Regions from separate parts of the Psychrobacillus sp. FSL K6-2843 genome, predicted to be linked through region 1. Evidence: riboswitches for the same ligand, from Rfam matches in the RefSeq annotation. Region 1 holds a riboswitch; the other holds the start of a gene.
What was found. A riboswitch is a leader RNA that binds a small molecule or an ion and turns the genes downstream of it on or off. The one in region 1 is predicted to bind S-adenosylmethionine.

Region 2: it holds a riboswitch for S-adenosylmethionine, as region 1 does, so the genes downstream of both, MKY94_RS02485 (methionine biosynthesis PLP-dependent protein) here and MKY94_RS14810 (methionine ABC transporter ATP-binding protein) in region 1, are expected to answer to the same signal.

Annotation. Positions count from the first base shown of each region.
Region 1 is NZ_CP152021.1:2,917,853-2,920,996, forward strand. Features, by position in the region: gene MKY94_RS14805 (methionine ABC transporter permease) at 1-376, opposite strand, end outside; gene MKY94_RS14810 (methionine ABC transporter ATP-binding protein) at 369-1,394, opposite strand; SAM riboswitch class I at 1,486-1,590, opposite strand; gene MKY94_RS14815 (thioredoxin family protein) at 1,630-1,950, opposite strand; gene MKY94_RS14820 (toprim domain-containing protein) at 1,962-2,312, opposite strand; gene gcvH (glycine cleavage system protein GcvH) at 2,389-2,769, opposite strand; gene MKY94_RS14830 (arsenate reductase family protein) at 2,842-3,144, opposite strand, start outside.
Region 2 is NZ_CP152021.1:502,950-506,093, forward strand. Features, by position in the region: gene MKY94_RS02480 (aminotransferase class I/II-fold pyridoxal phosphate-dependent enzyme) at 1-89, opposite strand, end outside; gene MKY94_RS02485 (methionine biosynthesis PLP-dependent protein) at 89-1,207, opposite strand; SAM riboswitch class I at 1,375-1,479, opposite strand; gene MKY94_RS02490 (ABC transporter ATP-binding protein) at 1,549-3,144, opposite strand, start outside.

The DNA of each region.
Region 1 (3,144 bases):
CTAAAACGCCTTTATCAATTTCTCGTAAAGCAATTAAAACCATGCGAGCATAAAATGGAGCAGCTCCAATCACTAATGCTGGGAAAGCAGCATTCGGACCACGCATCGAGCCCATCAACAGTGTTGTAAGTGGGATCAATAAAATAATTAATATAATAAATGGGATAGAGCGGAATATATTTACTACCGCACCCGTTAACCAATTTGCCAATTTATTCGCCCAAGCCTGATGTGGGCTTGTCAAAAATAATAAAAGTCCTAAAATTAGTCCAAAGATTGCTGTGAGTACCGTAGAAACTGCTGTCATATACAGGGTTTCTAGAGTAGCGTCCCACATTTTAGGCCAATCAACATTTGGAAATAACGATTCAATCATTGTTGATCACCTCAGTGTTTACTTTTTGCGAGTGGATAAATTGTATTGCATCCTCCACGGCTTGGTCATTTCCATCGATTTGAAGAATTAGTGTACCGAAAGCTCCACTCTTCGTATGAGAGATGTTACCTTGCACAATATTAACTTCTAAATCAAACTGTTTGATTAATCTTGAAAGAATTGGCTGCTCTGTGGTTTCACCTACAAAAACGAGCTTGACTAGCTTACCATTTGGATAAAGCTGGACTATTTTTTGAATCGTTTGCACTGGCTGGTTGGAATCAGAAATTTGAGAGACGAAACGTTTAGTAATAGCCTGTTGTGGCTTTTGGAAAACCTCTAGCACATCTCCCTCTTCTACAACTTGCCCATTTTCCATAACAGCTACTCGGTTACAAATCTTTTGAATAACTTGCATTTCGTGTGTAATCAATACAATTGTTAATCCTAGTTTTTCGTTGATGCTGACTAATAGGTCTAGTATTGAATCGGTCGTTTCAGGATCAAGAGCAGATGTTGCCTCATCACAAAGCAATACCTCTGGTCCATTAGCTAAAGCCCTAGCAATTCCTACACGCTGCTTTTGCCCACCAGATAATTGTGAAGGATAAGAATCTCCTCTGCCCTCTAGACCAACAAGGTTCAAAAGCTCCTCTACTCTGGCTTTTCTTTTGTCCTTCGGAACCCCAGCAATTTCTAGAGGAAATGCTATATTTTCAGCGACTGTTCTCGACCATAAAAGATTGAAATGCTGGAAGATCATACTTACCTTTTGTCGGAAGCCACGGAGCTTCTCCTCATTTATGGAAGTAATCTCTTGCCCATTCACAACTATTTGGCCGACAGAAGGTTTTTCTAAGCCATTCAATAAGCGGATCAATGTACTTTTACCGGCTCCGCTATAACCAATAATCCCAAATATTTCTCCACGCTGTATGTCCAGATTTACATTATCAACAGCAACGATTTCTCCTTGCTTTGTAATAAATCTTTTCGAAACTTCCTTTAAACTAATCATGTAAATCTAGCCACCTTTCCTATTAAAAAACCCCTTCTGCAAAAGAGCAGAAGGGGTGTAGGTTATCAATTTCAAATAACACTCATCCATTCTCTCATTTCTCAAAGCTATAGCTTTGCGTGACTTGGCACCATTTCACTTTCGTGACGGTTGCCGGGCTTCGTAGGGCACTTCCCTCCACCTCTCTCAATAAGAGCGACACTATTAAATTATTTTTTCAACACAACGAATGTTATCATAGGATCTGGTTTTCGTCAATAGTTTTTATTGTTTCCAATAGATAGGGTACGGATTGAAACGCATATATCTTTTTTTCTACCCTGCCATTTTTAGATATTAATAAGCAAGGTACACTTTCAATTTCTTGTTCTATTGCCAAATCGCCAAGAAAGTTAATATTTGCTTGGCCAATTGGAACAGAAACCATTTCTTTAATGACATTCATCATCTTACTTGCAATCTGACACGTACCACACATTGGGGTATAAATATAAAATAAGGAAAGTGGAGAGTTATATTTTATGCTTTCCCATTGCTCTTTAGTCCACTCATTCATTACACATCATCCTAAGGCAAAAATTCTTTTTTCACCTTAATATTAACACGTTTTAATATGGATGCCAAAACCTTAGCCGGGGTATTCGCCACTTCACCATACATAGGATTTGTATAGAGGTGAATTGCCTCAGGATATTCCTTCCTGACAACCGAGCGTATTTGTTCGCCAGATTTGTCGGCATCTAGAAAAGCATAAATCGGCAAGCCATCATAAGGGCTTAAAAGCTCCTCCAATTTTACATCGGATATCGTTCCATTTGTACAAATGATTTCTGGAGATTCATCGAGAAGGGTCAACAATTGTAGTTTATCAGACCTTCCCTCGACGAGAATTATTTTATCACTAAATACATGTGCCATTTAGCTTCTCTCCCAACTTGTTACCTTTCCTTTATTATATGAAAAAAACGCCGATTATTAACCGGCGTTTTCATTATTACTCTGCAATTAATTCTTCATACTTTTCTGGAGACAATAAGCTGTCCACTTCTGATAAATCAGAAGGCTCAACAACGATCATCCAAGCATTTTCATAAGGTGATTCATTAACGAATTCGGGGCTATCTTCTAGCTCAGCATTTACTTCCACTACTTTACCGCTAATTGGTGCATATAGTTCCGAAACTGTTTTTACTGATTCAACGCTACCAAAAGCATCTCCTGCTTTAATTTCATCTCCAACTTGTGGAAGTTCAACAAAAACGATGTCTCCTAGTTCTGATTGCGCAAAATGAGTAATACCGATGCGGACATTTCCATCCTCATTTTTAACCCATTCATGTTCAGCTGAGTACTTAAAATCTTTAGGCACGCTCATAAATAAACCCCTCTCAATTAAATATTCCATCTATTTAATATTCACATATTTCCCTAGTAAATACAAGGTACTTTAAGAGGTTTTCCACATGTCCTCAAACTGCTCTTCCTTGAAACCAAGTGTAAGCTTGTTTCCATCATAAACAAGTGGGCGTTTAATAAGCTTTCCATCCGAAGCAAGCAGCTCCAACTGTTCATCCTCCGACATAGTAGGAAGCTTGTCCTTCAGTTGCAATTCACGGTACTTCACTCCACTAGTATTAAAGAACTTTTTAAGCTCATAGTCTCCGTTAGCTACCATCTCTTTTAAAAGTTCTTTTGATGGTGGCGCATCTACAATATGGTGATTCTCGAATTGTACTTGATTGTCTCTCAA
Region 2 (3,144 bases), 1.7 Mb from region 1:
ACATTCACAGCACCGGTTCTTCTTTCATAATTACCTCGAGTTGAAGCAGTAATTAAACTAGTTTCAAGTTGTTGATGAATAGACTCCATTAAACAATAACCTCCTTCTCTAAAGCTACAAATACTTGCTTTAGGTCATTGATTAAATCTTCCGCTTCCTCAATACCAACAGAAAACCTTAATAAACTATTATCTACTCCCCGAGCAATCCGTTCAGATTCTGGTATATCTGCGTGTGTTTGAGTGGCAGGGTAAGTAATGAAGCTTTCCACACCACCAAGACTTTCAGCAAATATGATTAACTTTAGCTTTTCTAAAAAAGGACCTACCAGTTCGCTTCTTTGAAGACGGAAGGAGAGCATGCCACCCTTGCCTGCATAGAGAACATCTTTTATTAAATGCTGTTGCTCTAAAAATTTTACTAACTTCTTTGCGTTTGCTTCATGCTGTTTCATTCTTAGATGGAGAGTTTTTAACCCACGTATCAACAGCCATGAATCAAATGGTGAAAGGACTGCACCTGCTGCGTTATGGTTAGCCTGTAATTTCTCGCCCAATTTAATGCCTTTTGATACAACCAACCCAGCCAGTACATCATTGTGACCTCCGATATATTTAGTAGCACTATGTATGACAATGTCTGCGCCAAGTTCTATTGGCCTTTGTAAAAAAGGAGTTAGGAAGGTATTATCCACAATTAAAAGTAACTCATGCTTCTTAGCTAACTCCGCGTATAGCTGAATATCAATCTCTTGCATTAACGGATTAGTAGGTGTTTCAAGAAAGATTGCCTTCGTATTTTTGGTAATAAGAGATTCCACCTCTACGTAAGAGGTAAATTTACTATAAATAGTCCTAATATTATAGGAGTCAGAATATTGATTGAAAAGGCGATAAGTACCTCCATATAAGTCCTCTGGGGCAATCAATTCATTACCTGAACGGAAAAGGGAAAGGACCAATTGAATGGCTGCCATTCCCGAACTACAGGAAAATCCTGTATCGCCTTGCTCTAGCTTGGCTATTCCCTCCTCTAAAATAGCTCGTGTAGGGTTTTTAGTTCGAGTATAGTCATAGCCGGTAGATTGGCCAAGACCATGATGTTTATAGGCTGTGGATAAATAGATAGGAGGATTAACTGCTCCAGTTTTTGGATCACAATGATTACCTAATTGAACTAATTGTGTATTAATGTGAGTTTTGGACATTGTTATTCACCTCTTATTATTAATAGGTTCAACATTTCGAAAATAAATCACAAAGTAGACTCTAAGATAAAAAAATTCAGGATAAATATAGAATAGAAGCATTTTGCCAAATAAAAAGAGGGCTCTCTTCATAAGAAGAGAACCCCCAATATAGATTGAAGTCATTCTTCTTATCTTCAAGACAAAAATGTCTATTGGATTTAGCACCACACCTATAATGGCTGGTTGCTGAGACATCATAGGGCCAATCCCTCCGTCTCTCTTGATAAGAAATAAAAATATATAATTTTCAAAATTTAGCGATAAGTAAGTTTATCATGGGATGAATATAAATTCAAGAGTTATTTCACATTTGGAATTGCTACCCAGTGACCGGAGGAAACTTCCACAAGCTTAGATTGCTTCAATTGATATCTATCCTCTACATTTGATTCCTCCAAAAGCTTCCTTTTTTTCTTAGCTTCTACCTTAGGATCAGGAATAGGGATTGCTGCTAATAGGGATTTTGTATAAGGATGTTGTGGGTTAGAATAAAGCTCTTCACTTTCCGCAAGCTCCACAATTTTACCAGCATACATCACCGCTACCCGATCACTAATATGCTTAACCATAGATAGATCATGTGCGATGAAAAGGTAAGTTAGACCTAGTCTATGCTGTAAATCCTCTAGTAGTTCTACAATTTGTGCCTGTATAGAAACGTCTAAAGCTGATAGTGGTTCATCACAGACGATAAAGTCAGGCTCTACTGCCAGTGCTCGGGCAATGCCGATTCGTTGTCGTTGCCCACCTGAAAACTCATGTGGATAACGCATGGCATGGGAGGAATCCAACCCTACCATTTTTAGTAACTCTTCTACACGTTGTTTTCTTTCCTCTGCATTTTTGCTCAAACGATGAATATCTAATGCCTGGCCGATAATATCTAACACCTTTAAACGAGGATTTAAGGAAGAATACGGATCCTGAAAGATAATCTGCATATGTCGTCGCATCGTTTTTAATTCACTTTTACTCAAACGGTTGATGGCGATTCCCTGATAAAGCACATCTCCATCCGTAGGCTCATGTAACCGAAGAATGGACCGACCGGTAGTTGATTTTCCTGAGCCAGATTCTCCTACAAGTCCAAGGGTTTCTCCAGGTTTGATGAAGAAGCTGATATCATCCACGGCCTTCAGCACATTCCCTTTGCCTAATTGGAAATGCTGCTTTAAAGATTTGACCTCTAATAACGGCTTGCCATTTTCTAAACCAATGGAACGAAGCGGTGGTCTCTTGGGTTTCTTCCTTTCATCTAAACGAGGAAGTGCATTTAATAATTTTTTTGTATAGTCATGCTGAGGATTTTCAAATATCTTTTCAGTTGTCCCGGTTTCTACAATTTCGCCATTTTTCATAACTGCCACTCGATCGCACATACCTGCAACTACACCCAAATCATGAGTGATTAAAATAATGGAGGTGCCAAATCTTTGCTGCATATCCTTCATTAAATTCAAAATCTGAGCCTGAATGGTAACGTCTAGTGCAGTTGTCGGTTCATCTGCTATTAATAGCGTTGGCTTGCAGGCAAGTGCAATAGCGATCATAACTCTTTGGCGCATACCACCTGAAAATTCGTGAGGATACTGGTTGTAGCGCTCTTCGCTATTCTTAATGCCTACTAGCTTCAAGATTTCAACTGCTTGGTTCTTTGCCTTTTTTTTAGAAAGCTGCTGGTGCTTGATAAGACTTTCTGCAATCTGTGGGCCAATTCGAATGGTAGGGTTTAAAGATGTCATGGGATCCTGGAAAATCATACTGATGTCTCTTCCTCTAATACTCTCCATTTCCTTTTCAGTTTTTGTCTCAAGAGATTCTCCTAAAAATTCAATGGAGCCATTTTTCATGAAGGAGGGGGGAGAAGGCAGCAGGCGCATGATGGAGCGGGCAGT